4 regions of the Gynuella sp. genome follow, and region 4 is predicted to be linked to each of the others. Evidence: predicted binding sites of a transcription regulator. Region 4 holds the regulator's gene; each other region holds the start of a gene.

What was found. The regulator FNR, encoded in region 4, switches genes on or off when oxygen is low (the NO sensors DNR and NnrR bind a similar motif). The targets are predictions, from matches to a motif close to TTGATNTANATCAA.
Region 1: the regulator FNR is predicted to act here: its motif matches at 2,047-2,060, upstream of ACQY6I_RS17445 (multiheme c-type cytochrome).
Region 2: the regulator FNR is predicted to act here: its motif matches at 3,526-3,539, upstream of ACQY6I_RS06225 (cytochrome ubiquinol oxidase subunit I).
Region 3: the regulator FNR is predicted to act here: its motif matches at 3,333-3,346, upstream of ACQY6I_RS23180 (bacteriohemerythrin).

The regions. Positions count from the first base shown of each region.
Region 1 is NZ_JBNKSF010000041.1:46,641-52,052, reverse strand. Features, by position in the region: gene ACQY6I_RS17450 (NapC/NirT family cytochrome c) at 1-388, opposite strand, end outside; gene ACQY6I_RS17445 (multiheme c-type cytochrome) at 442-1,887, opposite strand; gene ACQY6I_RS17440 (RnfH family protein) at 2,361-2,624, opposite strand; gene ACQY6I_RS17435 (electron transport complex subunit E) at 2,624-3,307, opposite strand; gene rsxG (electron transport complex subunit RsxG) at 3,308-3,970, opposite strand; gene ACQY6I_RS17425 (RnfABCDGE type electron transport complex subunit D) at 3,975-5,045, opposite strand; gene rsxC (electron transport complex subunit RsxC) at 5,042-5,412, opposite strand, start outside.
Region 2 is NZ_JBNKSF010000016.1:52,958-58,369, reverse strand. Features, by position in the region: gene ACQY6I_RS06240 (ABC transporter ATP-binding protein/permease) at 1-516, opposite strand, end outside; gene cydX (cytochrome bd-I oxidase subunit CydX) at 575-691, opposite strand; gene cydB (cytochrome d ubiquinol oxidase subunit II) at 713-1,852, opposite strand; gene ACQY6I_RS06225 (cytochrome ubiquinol oxidase subunit I) at 1,849-3,414, opposite strand; gene ACQY6I_RS06220 (methyl-accepting chemotaxis protein) at 4,521-5,412, shown strand, end outside.
Region 3 is NZ_JBNKSF010000061.1:31,348-36,759, forward strand. Features, by position in the region: gene ACQY6I_RS23165 (carbohydrate ABC transporter permease) at 1-434, shown strand, start outside; gene ACQY6I_RS23170 (carbohydrate ABC transporter permease) at 436-1,290, shown strand; gene ACQY6I_RS23175 (GH1 family beta-glucosidase) at 1,304-2,647, shown strand; gene ACQY6I_RS23180 (bacteriohemerythrin) at 2,734-3,234, opposite strand; gene ACQY6I_RS23185 (FKBP-type peptidyl-prolyl cis-trans isomerase) at 3,459-4,073, opposite strand; gene ACQY6I_RS23190 (ATP-binding protein) at 4,145-5,412, opposite strand, start outside.
Region 4 is NZ_JBNKSF010000007.1:282,770-288,181, reverse strand. Features, by position in the region: gene ACQY6I_RS02385 (gamma-glutamylcyclotransferase family protein) at 1-584, shown strand, start outside; gene ACQY6I_RS02390 (sulfite exporter TauE/SafE family protein) at 1-3, shown strand, start outside; gene ACQY6I_RS02380 (hypothetical protein) at 865-1,359, shown strand; gene ttcA (tRNA 2-thiocytidine(32) synthetase TtcA) at 1,431-2,318, shown strand; gene fnr (fumarate/nitrate reduction transcriptional regulator Fnr) at 2,433-3,185, shown strand; gene ccoM (cytochrome c oxidase subunit CcoM) at 3,257-3,376, shown strand; gene nudC (NAD(+) diphosphatase) at 3,415-4,248, opposite strand; gene ACQY6I_RS02355 (bifunctional acetate--CoA ligase family protein/GNAT family N-acetyltransferase) at 4,229-5,412, opposite strand, start outside.

The DNA.
Region 1 (5,412 bases), on a different contig from region 4:
CTTCTGCCTGATGTACTCGTAACTGCTCAAAATTCTCCAGCGTTACCGTGCCTTTTAATTGATGATAAATGTCCTTGGTTGCGCGGATTTTAACCAGCATTTTGGGAAAGAATTCTTTGGGGACATGGCAGTCGGCGCATTGGGCCTGAACACCGGTTTCATTATTAAAGTGGATGGACTGTTGATATTCTTCAACGATGGTATCCATGCCGATATGACAGCTGTAGCAAAAGGCATTGGCATTGGTTGCGTTAATCGCTCCATGAAAAGTGCTCAGCATAACAGCTCCCACCGCCATGGCTGCGAAACCACCAACCGGAATACCCAGTAACCATTTTCTTCGTGAAGGAATCCAAAGTCGCCGCCAGAATGATTGTGTCTGGTTCATAAACACCTCGTGATGCCCCCGCCGGCAAACAGCGGGGGACGGTCGGTCATGTATTAATCTTCGTTGGCATAACGTTGTTTGAATTCCGCCTGAGCTTTCTGGCGAGCCTCTGTTACCTCTGCGGGTTCATTACCGGTAAACCAGAGATGTTCCGGGCTTTCCAAAATTTCAGCCAGTACTTTGCGGGCTGTTTCTGCGGCTTCGTGTTTTCCTGCTTTTTCGGCCTTTTCAATGTATTCGTTGTATTCCGGAATCAGTTCCATATAAAACCGTTCTGCGACTTCGTAGAGGCCATGCCATTGGGTGTAGTCCGGTGCCATCATCGCTGCACCATGACGCGCGCGGCGACCCTCGTGATGCCACAGATAAAACCATGTCCATTCGATTTTTTCGTCGAAGGCAACATCGGTCATCAACCCCTGTTCCTGTAGCGTTGCCATCATACGTTTGCCTGGAATAGCGAATTTGGTGTTATACAATTCGACCAGACTGTCAAACTGAGTGTAGAAAGAATCGATCATGGAGCTGGTATGGCAAGCATCACATACGGCACTCATATCACGTCGACGTTCCTGCCAGGTTTTGACGGTTTGGCCCTGCTTGATCGCCTTGGCATCAATTTTCTCCGATACTGCCGGGCGCAGAGTCCAGGAAATCCGGTTACCGACATCATGGGTGACTGGCAGTTCACGAGTGGCCGACATATGGCAGGTGGCACAAGTAGGGGCGGCGTCATAATCTTCACCAACAATCCATTTTGCCGATTCCATATTCATACGGTCGACGTTGGCATAAAAGTTAATGCCGTGTTTGGATTCATCGTAAATTTCTTTTTGTGGATGATCCGGACCCAGGTGACACTTTCCACAGGCTTCCGGACGGCGTGCCTGTATCATGGAAAACTCGTGCCGCTGGTGACAGGCAGTACAGGCACCCACAGAGCCATCCGGATTCAGACGACCTATACCGGTATTGGGCCAGGTGGTTGGGTCAAGGTCACCATTGGGCATGACTTTTACTTCCGATCCATGGCATTGCCAGCACCCGTTGACCGCTGCCGGTGATTTTCCGTTCATGGTGAGCGCTCCTTCTACTACCTCCGCCAGCATGTTATCAAGAGAACCAATTATCCTGCCGGCATTGGCGTGATGACTGGCGGAAAATTCCGCTACCTCTTCGTTATGGCAGGCGGAACAGTCTTTAGGTGAGACGATGACTGAAATAGTATGACCTTCATGACGAATGGCATCCGGTTCATCATTGCTAGCTTGATGACACTCATAACAGCCGACATTAGCACCGAAATGTTTGGAGCGACCCCACTGGGCATAGATACTGGGATCTTCCTGCTTATGACAGGCAACACATTCCTTACTTTGATCGCTCAGATTCTTAAACGGTTTGAGCATGAGTGCTTTTGCATTTGCCTGTCCGGAAATGGTTATTATGAAAACCAATAGGGCGACCCAGGAGAATAATAAATATATTTTTGATTTCATCGGGGCATATTCCTTTTAATGGTATTCCCATCTGAAAACTGGACAGACATTACTCAGTAGACAGCCAGGGTGCATTTTTATTTTGAATTTTATTTTTTAGCTTAGCTGACGATGAATAAATATCTTAATGGACTTCTGGTTCATTCGTAGGTGTCTGCTTTGACCTGAGTCAATAAGCGATGGTGATAAATTTGATTGTTGATTTTGGACTATTAAACGGAATTTATTGCAATACCTATTAATGGTTATTTTGGCAATTTATTCGTATTTCTTTATAGGTATTAAGGGTGTTTGCGACCAATACGCGTGGGATAAAAAAGATCAGACTCGTGAGTCTCTCACTTGTACTCACACATAAAGAATCAACGCCATCAAGCTGACTGATATATACATGAGGGACAGTACAAGTATGGCAAGTCAGCTTGATTGATTGAGATCAGAATCATCAGATCGGACCGAAAGCCCTTGTTACTTTAATCATCATCATCATCATCGTCATCATCCTGAACTTTGATGATCTGACGGTAGATTTCGACCCTGTCGCCATCGTGTAACGGAGTATCCAGCTTTACCAGCTTGCCAAAAATACCGACCCGTTGTTTGTTCAGGTCAATATCCGGAAAGCGCTGCAGAATTCCCGATTGTTCAATTGCCTGCTGCACATTGATATCCTCCGTCACCTGGATGGGAATCCAGGCACTGCGAATCTGCTCATTGTATGCAACGGAAACCCTCATCATGCCTCCTGTAATTGAGTTAGAGTATTGTTTGTGGCTGGCTTCATGCGGTGCTGATCAATCAAGCGTTTGATCGACAATAAAAACCCCAGCATGATGAAACCGCCAGGTGGTAGCGCCATCAACAGTGCGCCCTGATAGTTGTCCATGACTGTAGTATCCAGCCAATGCAAATGTTCACCCAAGAGCAACGATGCATTGTGAAACAGTGTGCCGTTGGCGATGAGTTCGCGTACTGCGCCGACCACGACCAGTACCCAGGTAAAGCCGAGTCCCATAGCCAGCGCATCGGCCAGAGATGCTCTGGCAGTCTGCTTGGAGGCGAATGCCTCAACCCGGCCAAGAATGGCACAATTGGTAACGATTAACGGAATAAACAGGCCCAGTACCTTGTATAACTCGTGCATCCAGGCATTAATAAACATTTCCACTACGGTGACCACAGAAGCAATCAAAACAATAAACGCGGGAATGCGAACCTGTGGTGTAATGACACCTTTCAGTAATGAAGATAGCAAACTCGCGGCAATCATCACCGCTATGGTGGCAAGGCCCATGCCGAGCCCGTTAGTGGCCGTGGTGGTGACCGCCAGTAATGGACACAGTGCCAACATCTGTTCGAGAGCGACATTGTTGCGCCATAGGCCATCGCTGAATATCTCTGCATAGGTAGGATTGCTCATTTATGGTTCCTCGCTGGCCGGCAAATCAATACTCATTGTCTGCTCGTTTTGTTGGACAAACAGAAGTGCTTCATAAACAGCCTTCACCACCGCTCTGGGTGTAATGGTTGCACCGGTAAACTGATCAAATTCTCCGCCATCTTTTTTGACATGCCATTGTTGGGCCGAGGTGTTGTTCAGCGAGTGGCCCTCAAACCGGGTGATCCAATCATCTTTGGCCACCTCGATTTTGTCACCCAGTCCAGGCGTTTCTGCATGGCTGATCACTCTGACTCCAAGAAGCTCACCGCCAAGAGTGACACCGATCATCAATTGAATATCACCGCTGTAACCTTTGGCTACTGTTTGAAACGCAATTGCCACCAGATGACTGTTTTGACGGGCCGGATAAATAACCACCGGTTCTGGCAAGTAGCTGGTATCTGTTACCTGAAAGGTTTCCTGATCAGGTTGGTTATCATATAAACCGGTTGGCAATACCTGCTGCAATAACGCTTGACGGTCTTCACTCATCCTCAGGCGAATATCCTCCGTGGTGGAGTGATAGCCCATGTAAATGATAATGCTGATCATACAGCACAGTCCGGCGAGCATGCCGGCCTGGTAGCTGACTTGAGTGCGGTAGCTTGGATCAGCCTGGCCTTTGATCACATCCTGATGCATCGTGTTACCTCTTCTGCCGTGTTGTTAATGGCTGGCCGCTACGTCTGCGGCCATAGATGCGTGGGCGTAAATATTGGTCCAGCAAGGGAGTGAGAGCGTTCATCATCAGTACTGAAAAGGCAACTGCTTCAGGATAGCCACCCCAGGTACGGATCAGAAAAGTCAGCCCGCCGCAGCCGGCAGCAAATATGATCTGCGCGCCTTTTCCAGCGGGGGAGGTGACCGGGTCAGTGGCAATGAAGAAAGCACCCAGCATCAGCCCTCCGGACAGGAGATGAAACGTAGCTGGCGGGTAAAGTGCCGGATTGAGGTGATGGAAAAAAGTTGCCAGCGCAACGACTGTAGTCAGCATAGTGACCGGAATATGCCAGCTGATCACCCGGGCCAGTAATAACCAGATCCCGCCAATCAGCATTAACAATGCCGATGTCTCACCCATGCTGCCACTGGTCAGGCCCAGTCCGGACGAATATATGGAAAATTGATGTAATGTCTGTTGCGCCGGGATATTTTGAGTTAAGGCTGTCTTTAACGCACCCAGCGCCGTCGCCCCAGTCATTCCATCAGCCAGTGGTAGCACTCCAAACGTGATCTGCAGGCCTTGCCAGAATCCCGGTGCATTAGGTGAAAATATTGGAGTTGCATGTGCCCAGGTAGTCATCGGCACTGGGAACGAAATTAACAGTGCCGTTCGCGCCAGCATGGCGGGATTAAACAAATTCTGACCCAGACCACCGTACAAATGTTTACCTATGGATACGGCAAAAACGCTACCGAATACTGCGATCCACCAAGGAGCCCAGGGAGGCAGGCACAGTGCCAGTAACCAGCCGGTCAGCACAGCTGACCAGTCCAGCAGGCGAGTGGTACTCTGGTGTCGTAATTTGAGCATGACATATTCCGTACCTATGGCTGTGGCCACACTGAACAACCAGAGATTGATGGCAGGCCAGCCAAAAATATAAAAGCAAAACGCTGTTCCTGGCACCAGAGCCAGACAAACATACGCCATGATTCGATTAATGCTTGAGCGATCATGGGCATGGGGAGCAGAAACCAGATTCACGATGGTCATGCGGTGCCCTCTTCAGTATGACTGGACTTTGATTTTCGTTTGGCTGCCTTGGCGGCTTTTGCTGCGGCTTTGGCCTCAGCTTCCTGTTGTTGCCGGGCGGCCTTGGCATCACTGAGCTGGCGGGTAAGGTCGAGTTTTTTCTGCTCATTCTGACGCTGACTCAATGCGCCTTTGGCATATTGAAAGTGGTGTACCAGCGGAATATGTGCCGGACACACATATGAACAGGAGCCACACAGAATACAGTCGCCCAAGCCATAATCCTGAGCACCGTCAAGATCGTTATTCTGGCTGTGTTGTGCCATGGCATTCGGCATTAACCCCATTGGACAGGCAGAAACGCAACGGCCGCAGCGTATGCATTCCA
Region 2 (5,412 bases), on a different contig from region 4:
CGGCGCTGACAGCAGTAATAGAAGGCCGGCCAGCCAGCTCAACGGCATCACTACCGCCAGCACGATCAGAGGGATGATGCTGGCAATACGTTGCTGGGTAAGGTAATCGCAGTAGTATCCCTGCAATGCGGGTATCCGTTTCAGAAAGAAGGACTGCCAGCTGGCGTTACTGTGGCTACGGGATAATGCCAGGCTGTATTGCTGCAAGCGCTGGTGCAGAGCCTGCTGGAAATGCAGCATGACCTGACGGCGTAACATCGTTTGCTGATGCGCCTTAAGTTGATGGAATAACAGTTGCGCGGCCAGGCACAGTATCAGCTCGCCGAGCAGTACGGCAGAGGGGCGTTGCTGATGAATAATCAGCGTTTGGGCAATGACAGCAATGAGATACAGCGAGGCCAGTTGCACTATAAACTGCAGCACGGCAGCCAGTACCACTTTGCGCGTGGTGGATTGGAATGGCTGGCTCTGTTGCCTCAGCCACTGCATCAGTTGTGAGTCATTGCTGGATTTCATAACCTAAAAAAAGGGACTGGCCGGCTGGCTGCCGGTGTCCCCTTTACACCGGCAATGGCTATCTGTCGCTATCTATGTCGCGGTCCAGGTTTTCGGTGCTCTCAAGCCACATGGCATTAATGATACCGAAGGAGCAGGCCAGCAGGACGCCGAGTATCCAGGTAAAGTACCACATCTTGATTCTCCTAACAGACAGTTAATACAGGGAGTGGCTGTTGGCCACAATGTGTTCTTCTTTCAGGCGACCACGCATGACCCAGAAGCAGTAAGCTGTGTAAGCCAGGACAATCGGCACAAAGATCATGGCCACCCAGAACATGATGTCGAGGGTTTTATGGCTGGATGTTGCATCCCAGATTGTCAGTGAGGCATTCAGCATAGTATTGCTGGGCATCAGGAACGGGAACATGGAGAACCCTGCAGTCAGAATAATACCGGCGATGGTCAGTGAACTGAACACAAACGCCCAACCGGCTTTTCCGGCTTTGGACATCATTGCAGTCATGATGGACGCTACCACTCCGAGTACTGGAGCCGCGATCATCCAAGGATACAGAGTGTAGTTGTGCATCCAGCCCCCACTGACCGCTTCGACGGTTTTATGCAGTGGATTGGAGGCAGCTGCGCCGTTCACCGCAGAGGTGATGGCATAACCGTCCACGCCGAAGGCGACCCAGATGCCGGCCAGAATGAACAGCATGCAGGTGGTCAGAGACAACGCAAACGCCACACCTTCGGCGCGTTTTCGCAGCTCACCGGAGGTTTTCATCTGTAACCAGGTGGCGCCATGGGATAGCAGCATCGCAACACTGACCAGACCGGTGACCAGTGCAAATGGTCTGAGCAGACCGAAGAAGGAACCGCTGTAAGTGGCTTTCAGGTTGGCATCCATGGAGAACGGTACTCCGAGCAACAGGTTGCCAAACGCAACACCAAAGATCAGGGCGGGAACGATACCACCGGCAAACAATGCCCAATCCCAGAACTCGCGCCATTTGCGGTTTGGCAGTTTGCTGCGGTAGTCAAATCCCAGGGGGCGCATCCACAGAGCAGCCAGGGTCAGGCCAAGGGCCAAATAAAACCCGGAAAATGCGGTTGCGTAGATCAGTGGCCAGGCGGCAAAAATAGCGCCGCCGGCGGTGATAAACCAGACCTGATTTCCATCCCAGTGCGGGCCAATGGTATTGATCATGACCCGGCGTTCGTTGTCGCTTCTGCCGACCAGGGTTAACAGTGCACCGACCCCGAGATCGAAACCGTCAGTAATGGAAAAGCCGATAAGCAGAACTCCGACCAGTACCCACCAGATGATGCGCAACATTTCATAATCAATCATGCTTCAACTCCTTTCAGACGGCTGTTATCAGGAATAGGGGTATTGCTGCCAGACTCCGGCCCTTTGCGGGCAAACTTAACCATGACAAACATAGCCACCGCGAACATACAGGAATAGAACAGGCCAACACCCAACAGTGAGATGACGATGTCAGTGATGGTTAGATTGGAGACTGCCGTGTGTATTGGCAAAACCTCTGCAATTGCCCAGGGCTGACGGCCATATTCCGCCACAAACCAGCCGGCTTCACAGGCGATCCAGGGCAGGGGTAGGCTGAACAGAGCCATTTTCAGGAACCATTTGGGCTTGCCGATGTGGTGCCGGGTGCTGTACCAGAACGCCAGTGCGAACACCAGCAGCATAAAGAAACCGGCGGCCACCATGATGCGGAAACTCCAGAATATTGGCCAGATTTTTGGAATGCTGTAGTTGACAGCTTCATCCACTTCAGCCGCGGTTGGGTGATTCATGTCTTTGGCAAAGGGTTCCAGCAGCAGACCGTAACCCAGGTCCTTGACAGTGGCATCAAAGCGCGACTGCTCAGCCGTTGTCAGGCTTTGTTGCTGCATTTTTTGCAGCAGACTGTGGGCTTCGGCGCCATTGATGATTTTTTCCCGGTTGAGGTCTTTCAGATCTTTGATGCCGAGAACCGGTTCATCGATCGAACGGGTGGCGATCAAGCCCATAACATATGGAATCTTGATGGCAAAATCAGTGTGTTCTGTCTCGCTGTTGGGGAGTCCAAACAGGGTAAATGCAGCTGGCGGAGTCTGGGTTTCCCATTCCGCTTCCACGGCAGCCAGTTTGACTTTCTGCACATCACCGAGCTCATAACCACTTTCGTCACCAAGCACGATCACAGACAGTGCTGAGGCAAGGCCGAAACTGGCAGCAATGGCAAAAGAGCGACGGGCAAATGCCACATGCCTGTTGCGCAGCAGGTAATAAGAGGAAATGGCCAGAATAAACATGGCTCCGGTGACATAACCGGCTGAGACGGTATGAACAAATTTTACCTGAGCCACTGGGTTGAAGATCAGATCGGAAAAGCTGGTCATTTCCATCCGCATGGTTTCTGGATTAAATACAGAGCCCTGAGGGTTTTGCATCCAGCCATTGGCAACGAGAATCCATAAGGCGGAAAAGTTGCTCCCCATTGCCACCAGCCAGGTTACCATCAGGTGCTTGACCTTGCTGAGCCGGTCCCAGCCGAAGAAAAACAGACCGACAAAGGTGGATTCCAGGAAGAATGCCATCAGTCCTTCTATTGCCAGAGGAGCTCCGAAAATATCACCAACATAATGGGAGTAGTATGACCAGTTCATGCCGAACTGAAACTCCATGGTAATACCTGTCGCGACACCAATGGCAAAATTGATACCAAACAGCTTTCCCCAGAACTTAGTCATGTCACGGTAAATTTCTTTACCGGTCATCACATAGACAGATTCAATAACTGCCAATAAGAACGTTAATCCGAGGGTTAGCGGTACAAAAATAAAGTGATACATCGCGGTGAATGCAAATTGCAGCCGCGACAGCTCGATGAGAGTTTCGTTCATGGGTGATCCTCTTAATGCTGAGTGTCCCTTGGCGTTGTGCCGGTATCTGCCTTGGTGTGAGCCACCTTTGTTCAGTCTCTCCAAATATAGTGAACTGGTTCATTTCGAACAATGATGTATATCAGTAAAACCTAAAATAAATAAAAAAGATGCGACAAAAAGGTTGCTATATAAGGAAGACTTTGATCTATTAATAGATCTACAGAATAAGCACGTCCTATTGTTATAATTCAGAATTGCTTTCCTTTATTCGGCAAATACGATATTGCCAATGCTTCGACTGGCGCTGCTATGCGTATTCTCACCTTAGTATTTTCAAACCTTCCCTTCACCTTTTGCCAGCAAACCATTTTTTGGGACCTTTACCTGATACCGTCGCATTGAGGTGCAGAGTTCTGGTCATCATCGGTGGATCAATGATCGCTATAAGACGCTGCCGCCATAGGTCGTCAGATTTCCAATGCATCATAAAGTCTGGTCAGGCTGAGATCGCGTGTAAAAGGCACTCTCTGTTTAGGTCGTATAGGGTGAAAGGCAAAAAGGATTACGGCTGTTTTATGGTTAAGTCAGTTGTTCGACAACTGAAAAAATTACATGCCAGGTAGTAGAGTCCCGGTAGTGATGGATAAGTATTTTTTTTGTGTATCTGAAAACCGGTTGTCTTGTTAATTAATTCTGCAGATTTATCTCGTTTTAAGTTTTTTTGACTATAGTTTTAGTGTTGATTTGTCTTTTCTTTAAACAGAATCGACAGCCAAAGGTAATGCAGGTTTTTTTTGGCGGACTGTCGAGTTCGGGTCATCACACAGTTTTGAGGTAAGTATCTGTTTTTACAATAATTTTCAGTATTTTCTGAGAATTGTTGAAAGCTAAGGCGCCTCTGAAAAATAGGCCGTTTTTTCAAAGGTTCCCTAAGAGGTTTATGTCTCGATGGCTTTGATGGTAAGACAAGATGGATCAATGACCAATGGAGTGGTGTCTTACAGCAGTGAAGTGCCAGGTACTCTTAATAAAAAAATTTCAATTAGGGTTGTTTTATGAGCATGTCTGTCAAGGTTCGTTTGGTTTTTTTAGGAATTTTCCCCGTACTATTTCTCTCGGTGGTTATGCTGATAACTTTATACTTGCTGGACGAAAAGACCGTCCGAACACAGGTTCAGAGTGCATCTGAAGGTATGGTTGCGCTTAAGCGTGCCGAGTTAAAGCAATATATTGACCTGGCCTATTCCTCCATTGCTGATATTTATGAATCCGGAGGAAGTCTGGAGGAGGCTGTCCCCAAGCTTCAGCAGCTGAAGTTTGGTCAGAGCGGGTACATGTTTGGTTACAACAGCAAGGGTATACGGATTTTTCTGGGAGCTTCGGACGCTGGTATTGGTGAGAATTTTTGGAATTTGCAGGACAAGAAAGGCAATTATCTGATTCAGGGATTGATAAATGCCGGTAAGGATAAGACTGGTTACAGCAGTTACTGGTTTCCCAAACCGGGAGAGCAGGAACCGTTTGAAAAAGTCGCGTACTCCATCTACCTGCCACGATGGGATCTGGTAATCGGGACTGGATTCTACTTCGATGATATTCAAAGCATTCTGGAGACTCTGAAGCGCCATGCCAAGGAGGCTTCAGACAAAAGTCTGATGGTCAGCCTGATAATTGCATTGATCAGTCTGGCAATTGCGGTTGTTCTGGCCGTTTTCTTTGCGACCCCATTGATTCGGGCCATCCAGCGGATTTCCAAATCACTTGAAGAACTCAGTCAGGGTCATGGTGATCTGACCTATAAGATGGAGGTACTGGACCGCCACGAGATCGGAACGTTGTCGCTACACGTGAATAACTTCATAGATAATCTTGCAAATATTGTGCGGCAGATTCGTGGTGCCTCCCAACGGGTGGATGACTCGGCAGATCGGATTGTCAGTAACTCCACCCAGATCAATGACCTGTTCGACAGCCAGCGCGTTGAGACCGATCAGATTTCCACGGCAGTCACCGAAA
Region 3 (5,412 bases), on a different contig from region 4:
ACGGCCTCATCCGCTATTCCGTATCGTTTGTGGTCTGGTGGAAATATGTGGGTTTTAACACTGTGATCTATACCGCGGGCCTGGCCACGATCAATCACGACCTTTACGAAGCCGCCACCATCGATGGAGCCAACTCCTGGCAACGCTTCCGTCACATCTCACTGCCATTGCTGAGACCTTTTATCTTTTTTGGTGTCACTCTGACGATCATCGGCAATATGAATCTGTTTGATGAACCTTACGTACTGACAGTTGGCGGTCAATTTGCCCAGACTGCAGGAAAAACCATCTCAAACTATCTGTATCAGATTGCCTGGGAGTGGCTCGATATGGGTAGCGCCGCTGCGGTTTCGTGGATTTTGTTTATGATCATCGGCATTTTTACCAGTATTTACTTCTGGTTTTTCGGCCGTCAGGGATTAGGGGGAGAATAACATGACACACGCTCAGGCAACTTTCATCGTCAACCTCTATCATAAAGCGGGTAAAGGTTTCCGTAACTTGATTCTGCTGCTGTTCGTATTGATTACGATCTTTCCTTTTATCTGGTCGGCCATTCTCGCCACCCATGACAGAACCACCATGTTCAGTGGCGGTATAGACTTTAACATTGGTGACAAACTGACTCAGAACTATGGGGATCTGCTGAAGATCATGGATTTCTGGAGCGGGATGGCAAACAGTTTTTCCATCGCATTTATTGGAACTGCCGTGTCTCTGGTCTTCTGTTCTATGGCGGGTTATGCACTGGCAACATTCAAGTTCAGGGGTAAAAATGCCATTTTCGGGGTCATGATCGCGTCGATGATGATTCCACCCGTGTTAACACTTATTCCTTATTACATGGTGATTTCCACCTTGGGCCTGGCTAATACCCATCTGGCTGTCTGGCTGCCTTTTACCATCAATCCATTCGGTATCTTTTTGATCCGCCAATATGTGGTTGCATCTGTACCGAAGGATCTGCTTGAAGCATCCAAACTGGATGGCGCGAGTGAACTTCGTATCTACTGGAACATTGTTTTACCGCTATTAAGACCCGGGCTGGCAACACTGGCCATCGTCCAGTTTGTATTCCTCTGGAACAACTTCCTGCAGCCACTGGTGGTGTTAAATAGCCCGGATAAAATGGTTATCACGCAAATGCTGCGAAGTGTACAAGGCGTCCCTAATACGCCCTGGGGCGCTGTCATGCTTGGTACAACTATTTCCATTCTACCGTTGATCGCCCTGTATATGCTTGCCAGCCGCCAGATGATCTCTGGTTTGACTAGCGGCGCAGTAAAATAACAAGAGAATCGACATGACCTTTGAATTACCTCATAACAGTCCTTTAACCAAACCTGGATTCATTTACGGTGTTGCTACTGCTGCATTTCAGATAGAAGGAGCCAACACCGCAGACGGTCGCTGCGAGTCCATCTGGGACCGGTTCTGCGCCACGCCCGATAAAGTCCATAACGGTGATGATGGTGCTATTGCCTGTGATCACTATCACCGCCTGGAGCAGGACCTGGATCTGATCCAGTCTTTGGGAATGGATGCTTATCGCTTCTCAGTCGCCTGGCCCCGGATCGAGCCGGCACCAGATCAATGGAACGAAGCAGGGTTTGAGTTTTACGAACGATTAATCGATGGTCTCATCGCCCGTGGTATCAAGCCATATCTGACACTTTACCATTGGGATCTGCCACAGTACCTGGAAGACAAAGGTGGCTGGATCAATCGGGAAACCGCCTACCGCTTTGTTCGCTACGCAGAAAAAATTACCGAACGCTTCGGAAACAAAGTCGTTTCTTACTGCACCTTCAACGAGCCACTTTGTACCGCATTTGTGGGGTATCGCTGGGGAATACATGCGCCTGGATACGCCGATCACAAACTTGGTTACCAGGCTGCCCATCATGTTCTGCTGGCGCATGGACTGGCACTGCCTTATATGCGGAAAAATGCCCCGGAAGCAGAACATGGGATTGTGCTGAACTTTACTCCTGCATATCCACATGAGGATACAGCCGCCGACTTAGAAGCTGTCGAATACTCGGATGATGCCGATGGTTTCTGGTTCCTGCACCCACTGATGACCGCTGAATACCCTTCCAGAGTCGTTCAGCAGGATGCGGTTTTTATGCCCGTAATTTTACCTGGCGACATGGAAATTATTGCCCGTCCAATCGATTTTCTCGGCATTAACTATTATTCCCGCAGAGTGGTTAAAGCAAACGCTCAGGGCTTGCCGGAACAGGTTCATAATGAGCATCCGAAAACGGATATCGGCTGGGAGATTTATCCCGACGGACTGACTCATTTGACCCAGAAAATCACTCGTTGTTATGCCAGACTGCCGCCACTTCTGATTACTGAAAATGGTGCCGCTGACAATACTGAACCCGAAAATGGGGAAATCAACGACACCATGCGTGTCAATTACTATCAGCAACACCTGTTGGCAGTACACAACGCTATTGAAAGTGGTGTGGATATTCGAGGCTACTTTGCCTGGAGTCTGATGGATAATTTTGAATGGGCCTATGGTTATTCGATGCGTTTTGGAATTGTTTATGTGGATTATCAAAACCAACAACGCACACTGAAAAGATCCGGCCAAAGCTGGCAACAATTTTTACAGCACAGAACAACCCGGTAAACTGATATTTTCCGCCTATTAAACGTAATCAATCCGGTATGCTATAGGCATATCGGATGGATTATCGAGAGAACAAATATTACATCCTATTTGAATACGGAATGCCAAAGTCTACCAACAATGGATTTCTTATGATCAGTGGTGGCGACAGCACCCTTACTTAAGAAAAATGGCGCATACAACTGATCTTCATTCATAATGTGCTTGGTCAGCCACATCCGCAAAAAGTGCAGTAGCTCAAATGATATCGAACGGTTACCGTTGTGCAGCTTTTCCTGTAGAGCTTTTACTTCATTGATTAACACTTCATGATGCTGCTTATGTTCATCTGCTTCCGGGTAACCCAGAATCCGCATCAGGCTCTCTTCAACAGCAAAATGAATTTTCGTGTAATCAATCAACTCACCCAGGATATTTTCAGCGACCTCTTTACCCTGATGCTCATACATGGCTGTATGCAATCTGTTTAATATAGACACGAGCAACCGATGTTGATCATCGATTTCCTGAATACCGACAGCAAGCTCATCACTCCACTCAATCAGGGTACTCGGTCGAGACATGGTTTTTAAAACTTCCGCAGTCATAATCGATCCAACCCATTTATCTAAATTATTATTGTTCAGGCACTAGCGATACCTGATTATTAGGTGCACACATTGTGCTGATGGAAAAACAGACAATTGTGACTTAGGTCAAATAATCAGTGATCAATCGATAAATAAGCGTTGTCGGAATCACGACAAGAAGGGACTTAAGAAATAGACAACCGGGCATTCCCGGCTGTCAATAAACAGGTATTTATGCTGACTTAAAGAATTTCCAACAGTTCAACATCAAAAACCAAGGCCTGATATGGAGCAATCGCACCACCAGCTCCCTGTGCACCATAGCCCAATTGATGGGGAATATATAAACGCCACTTGGAACCTGTAGGCATCATTTGCAATGCCTCTGTCCATCCTGCAATCACTCCGCCCACAGGGAAATCAGCCGGCTGACCACGTTGATAGGAACTGTCGAAAACCGAACCGTCAATCAGGGTTCCATGATAATGACAACGTACTTTCGAGCTGGCGGTCGGACGCTCACCGTCACCCGCGCTGAGAATTTCATATTGCAGCCCGCTGGTAGTCACCGTGACTTCTTCGCGCTTGGCATTTTCTGCCAGAAATGCCTCTCCTGCTTCCGCAGCTACTGCGCCTTTTTTGGCTTCTTCCTGTTCAAGACGTTTACGAATGACCCCAAAAGCAACCTGCATGTCTTCATCATTCACATCACTGTCCTGCCCCTGAAAAGCGCTGATCACCCCTTCCACGACCGCATTCACATCAAGACCTTCAAAAGGATTATCTTTCAACTGGGCACCAAACTGACGACCAACACCATAGCTGACTTTAAGTTCATTGGTTGAATATTTAGACATGAGATTTCCAAAACAATTAAAGGGGCCGATGCTAACACAGAGACAGCGGTTTTATTACCTGGGTAATTGTCTCAATTACCTGAGCTGCTCTCGTCCCAGGAAGTTAAAGAAACATTCTGTAACACCGTACCGGGTTGCTGCTCTTCAGCCTGCTGAACCCGATTGACCAGGTGCATGGCTGATCGGGGCTTCTTTGCCAGACTACCACCTTCAGACGTTCTCAAATACCACCGATCATGCAGGCTTATTTTGACCAGTTTGAAAATATCCAGTGCGGTTATCGGATAGGTACCGACTGCATCTGTTTGCTTCGAAGTTCCGGAAAATTCTCCTGCCAGTAAATCAACAAAGGCAATATAAACGGCTGAAGGTTTTCTGGATTTGAGGTGTGCCACAAAAATCTCATCATCCCAGGATGGCGCCAGTAGGACGTCAGCTGGCGGCTCATGCATCAACTCCACATCGGTAAAATCCCGCACCGCAACCGCTATGCCGCAGTCTGACAGGCTCTCTTTCAACGCTTCATTATGCTGATGGATACGCTTGTCGATCCACCATACCAGCGGAATCGGAATATCTTCCCACGCGGGAGCGGAGTGTACCGGAGCCGCCACGAATGGTAACTCGAACCAGAAACGGCTCCCGACTGCCAGTTGACTCTCCACTCCCATAGAACCGTGGGCTTGGGTGCATTGTCTATAGGCCATGGATAGACTGGCACTTGCTGTATCTGACAAACTTCCATCGGCTGACCGGGTAAACAACTGCGGAACGAGTTCCGTGTCGATGCCGATACCGGAATCCGAAACCTCCGTCAGTAAACGAATGTCTTCACCAGAACGCCGGTACGACACATGAATGCGAATATGTCCCTGGTGGGTAAATTTCAGAGCATTGGAAAACAATATCCGTAAAACCTGACGATACAACATGACATCGCCAATCAGCAGATCCGGTAAATCCGGTGGAAAATCCACCAATAGTTTCAACGATCTCTGCTGCGTCATGGATGCTCCAAGCAAGAGCAAACGGGAATAAATTTGATGCAGAGAAAACGGTTTATTGAGCGGAGCCATCTGGCCAGCCTGCAGCGCCGGGCGCTCAAACAATCGCTCTGCCATATCGATCGCCCCTTCGGTCGCAAACACCACACTTTCCAGGTACTGGCGCTGAAAATCATCAACCGCATACGTATAGGACTGCCGGGCAGCACCCAACAGACCAGTCAGAGAAGCTTTGACCTGTTGACTGGCTTGAACAACGTAAGACTCACGCGCGGTCTGCAATTCTCTGGCTTTCTGTAATCGTTCCTGAAAATCTGTCATCTGCTGCTGCAGTC
Region 4 (5,412 bases):
TGAACAATTACATTTTTGGTTACGGCAGTCTGATCTGTGCAGACAGCCGCTCACGTACTGGCATCACCGGCGATGCGATCCCAGCTACTGTTAAAGGAATTAAACGCGGCTGGTACGTATCTGTACCACAGACAATGCATATAGCAGTGGGAGCAGTTCAGGATGAGTTTTCTGAATGCAATGGTGTGATATTTCCAGTAGATACAAAAAACCTGGCCAAATTTGATGAGCGGGAACAGGGTTATGGGCGTATTACACTGAAAACAAGCCATATTATTACCAAACATCAGCTTCCTGATGATGCAATCGTCTGGACCTATGTTGGCCACCAAACCAGATCACCATCATCAGAATATCCGATAACCCAAAGTTATCTGGATGTCATTCTTAAAGGCTGCTTTTCCTGGGACGAAGCATTTGCAATAGAGTTTATTAAAACAACCAGTCACTGGGGTAACCTTATCAATGACAGGTCTGCCCCTCGCTACCCAAGAGCGATAGAAAGTGACACTCATTATCACCTACACGACACATTTCTGATGCAGCACCTACCCGACTGTATTCTGCAGCGTAAAAATATCTGACACTTTTTTGCAGAACTGGAGCCAACTCTGTTTTCAATAACCATCAAAGTCATCAATTGCGCCTGCAACAAACAGCATGTGCGCATTTTTAGTGACTAAATATGCTAATAATTAAGTGAAAACCAACCAAAAGATCTAATACCTTTCATAGATTTTGCTAGCGTAATTTATAAGTACTTTTGTTGACGGATTATGTAAATAGTCTTTAGTTTCAGTATCTGCGAACCGATATAGTCAATATTGAAGCAAAGACCATTTACTTCATTTTTTGGTGAAATATATGGGTATCTGTGCAAGCGAATTAAAAAACTGCGTTATTAAACCGACACTGGAATATTTCGGGGTCTGGAATGAAGCGCACGAAGCTCTACTGATTGCCACGGCCGCCACAGAATCAGATCTTGGATATCATTTAGGATGTAGTTCTGACCAGGGTTATGGTCTTTTTAATATCACTGAGCAGGAACATAACAACATTTGGGACAATTATCTGGCGCAGACACCAGACCTGGCGAGTAAAGTCAGAGGTTTAGCTGGTCAGAGAAGCTTTCTCGAACAACCTCATCTTGAACTATCCACCAATCTGGCTTATTCCACTGCAATTGCTTGGTTTATGTATGAAAGTTCAGGGATCCCTGTACCCGCTAAAACGGATGTCATAAGAATAGCCGAATACTGGTGTAAAAATTTTCATCCTAGCAGGGAGTTTCATGACAAAGTCAAGTTTGTTCATTTTTTACAGGCTTGGTTAAAACAAGACTCTATAGCTGCTTGATTTACAAGCACTAAGGAAAATGGTAGAACGCGCGTTCGTTTTTTATCCATATTCCAATCCTGCCTCAAACCATGCAAACACTCAGTAAAAAAGACAAAACAGAATTTAACAAACTACAAAAGCGCCTGCGCCGGGAAGTCGGAAAAGCAATTGCTGACTACAATATGATCGAAGATGGCGACAAGGTAATGGTATGTTTGTCGGGAGGCAAGGATTCCTACACGATGCTGGACATTCTTCTGGGGCTACAGAAAAGTGCACCGGTACATTTCGATCTGGTGGCTGTTAATCTTGACCAAAAACAGCCTGGCTTTCCTGAGCATGTGCTGCCCGAATATCTGCAATCTATCAATGTGCCTTATCATATTCTGGAACGGGATACTTATAGCATTGTTCAGGATATGGTGCCGGAAGGAAAAACCACCTGTGGAATGTGTTCCCGTCTCAGGCGCGGAACTCTGTATGCTTTTGCGGAACAGATTCAGGCAAATAAAATCGCTCTGGGTCATCACCGCGATGACATCATTGAAACCCTTTTCCTGAACATGTTTTACGGTGGCAAACTTAAGGCAATGCCTCCTAAATTACTGGCAGATTCAGGACGTAATATTCTGATTCGCCCTATGGCCTACTGCCAAGAGGAAGATATTGTACAGTATGCTGAGACTAAGGAATTTCCGATCATTCCATGCAACTTGTGTGGTTCACAGGAAAATCTTCAGCGTCAGTCAATCAAACAAATGTTGAAAGACTGGGAAAAACTGCAGCCCGGCCGCAGTGAAATTATTTTTAGAGCAATCCAGAATGTCGCGCCATCACAACTGGCGGATACCAGCCTGTTCGATTTCAATACTCTGAGTATTAATGGCATTGCCTCGCTGAATATTGGCGATGACGGGCCTCTAAGCCCAATGAAACAAACTCAGGTGGAAAGCTGGGAACCAGGAGCCATAAGCTAATCAATGCAGGTAAAGTACATGTCCAAAAAAAAAGTCATGATATTAGTCAATATACTTGCATGATCTGAATCAAGTTCCATAATGTGACCAAAAATATTGTCAGGAAAATTTTCTATGGTTAGTACTGCCCACTGCGATACCTGTAGCCTGCATCCCCTCTGTCTACCTATTGGCTTACAGGACAACGACCTCGACAAACTGGAAAAAATTATCCGTCGTGGTCGTCCCATCCAAAAAGGTGATCATCTGTTCAGGCAGGGCGAGCCGTTTACATCGGTATATGCTGTACGTACGGGGACTCTTAAAACCTATACGCTAACAAATGATGGTGAAGAACAAATTACAGGATTTCATTTGGCCAGCGAACTGGTTGGGTTAAGTAATTTTGATACACAACTGTACACGTGTTCAGCGAAGGCACTTGAAACCACTAACGTCTGCGAAATTCCATTTGAGAGTCTGGATGATCTGAGTGCAGAATTACCCGCACTTAGACGCCAGTTATTGCGGACGATGGGCAAGGAAATTCGTGATGACCAGCAAATGATGTTGTTGTTATCAAAGAAAAGCGCAGAAGAACGTATCGCCTCTTTTTTGTTAAACTTGGCATCCAGATTCAAACGTCGCGGTTTTTCTGACAAAACCTTCCGTTTATCTATGTCCCGGGCTGATATGGCAAACTATCTTGGCTTAGCAGTTGAGACAGTAAGCCGAGTATTTACACGCTTTCAAAAGCAGGATCTGATCGAGATTACGGGTAACGCCAAGGAAATCTCCTTATTGGATCAGAGAGCATTATGGGATCTTGCCGCATTGAGCGAAACCGAACGTTGCGAGCTGGATATTATTGTCTCCAGCTTGGGCTGATCCGTATCAACTTTTGGTGTTGATTTTTTAATTACACTCGTCCTACATGCATATGTATGGAGAGTGTAATTATGTATATCGATCAGATTATCTTCGCAGGAATAGGAACCGTTGGCCTCGTGGTACTTATTACCGGAGGTATTTTCTATTTCATGTATCGCGATGCTCATAAGAAAAAAGACAAGCACTAAGCAGCAGAGGCGTTATCTGTTTAATACTCATAACGCCTTTATTTCTTCGCCATACGAACCTTTTCCCGATGCCTTTCGATCATCCAGCCTGCAATACTCAGGTTAGGTGCATATTTTGGCAGGTCTTCGATATGGAACCAGCGGGCATCCAGAATTTCATGTTCCTGAATCCGGATATCTCCTGATTCGTATTCAGCCTCATAGCCAAGCATTAGTTGATGCGGAAAAGGCCAAGTTTGACTGTTTAAATAACTAATGTTTTTCACTCTCACACCGACTTCTTCGAGAATTTCTCGATATACAGCCTGTTCCGCAGATTCCCCTGCCTCAACAAACCCTGCGAGCGTTGAATACATACCTGAGTCTTTGTGACGCACACCATTGGCCAGTAACACTTCTTCCCCCCGATACACCAACACAATAACGCAAGGCGATATCCTGGGATAAGCAGTCAACCCGCAATGATCACAATGGGCCCCTGGTTCATGATCAAAATATCGTGTTCTATGCCCACAACGCCCACAAAACCGATGGTCCTGCCGCCAGGTATGCAGCTGAACAGCCCGGCTAACCATCGCAAAAACCTGCTCATTTTCTCGGGCAACATCACGAACGGTAACAACCCACCAACCTTCAGGCAGCTCATAACTTTCATCCAACCAACCTGCAAACCAGGGAACCCCCTCCAGGGAGGCAATATAGCCGACACTATCAACCTCAATATTCAGAATATCCTTTGCTTGCAAAACCCAATCACCGGAGTTGGGTACAATCAGATTCCCCCCCTGAAACAAAAGAATATTACCTGCCGACAAATCGTGCTTTTCTTGAAAATCAATTGACCAATAAGTCTCATCCAGTTGATACAGCATCTTTTTTCAGTTCCAGTTTTACCATACACACACCATCGTCCTGACAAACCTGCTCAAAACCACAGTGACGGGCAAGCCTTAGCATGGGCTCGTTGTCACTCATGATTTCAGCGACGATAGCAGTCGCTTTTTCATTTTCACTGTACCGGATCATACGCTGCATCAATTGCGAACCAAACCCTTTCCCCTGCATTTCAGGATCGACCATTACGGCAAATTCGATCTCATTGGTATTAACATCCTTCCAGGTCCGTACCTCTCCCCAAATGCGCTGGTACTGATCAACCGCGACAAATGCCATCTCTCTACCATAATCAATCTGACACATGGCAGCGAGCTCACGATGTTCAAAATTCAAACGACTGCCAAAAAAGCGAAAGCGCAAAGCTTCTGCTGTCATGCGTTCAAAAAACAGTTTCAACTCTGCTTCATCTTCCGCCCGAATAGGTCTCAAGACCAGCTCCTGACCATCTTTTAACGTCATTGATTCTTCTAGATGAATAGGATAAGGCACGATTGGAGATGGAAAAGACTTACCCAGATTGATCGCAACCCCCAATACCAGCAGAGAGTGGTCAGGTAGCAGCAGCAAGTTAACTTCCAAACCTTCAATGCTCGGGTGATCAATGGCAATCTGACTAACAGCCATCAACGCTGTACTGAGTTCTTCGATATCTTTTTCCGGATTATCGGATCTCTCACTTAATACAGAGTATGCATGACTACGGTAAATCAATTTTCGGGTATGATTCGAATTCAATGGCGGTAAACCAAAGCGCCGATCAGCCAATATATCTGCTGTAGAACCCCCCTCTCCAAACACCACGAGCGGGCCAACCAGGGAATCCCGGGTCAACCCCATTGAGAATACCAGCGAGTCCATTTTTCGCCTCATCGGCTGGACACCAAACCCCAGTACTTTACTGCCAGGGAACAGATTTTTTTGATCAGACAACAACTGGTGGGTAGCATCTTTCAGCTCATTGAAGTCATTGATCGAAATGACCACTCCACGCCATCGGGTTCTGGGATTATCATCATAGGCAAATGGATAACAATAAGCCTCATGAACCAGTCGCAGGGAGACGGGATATGCCTGATTGGGTTCGGCAAATAACTGTTTCTGAGAGGTATAAAAATTCGAACCGACAAGATTGAAACCAT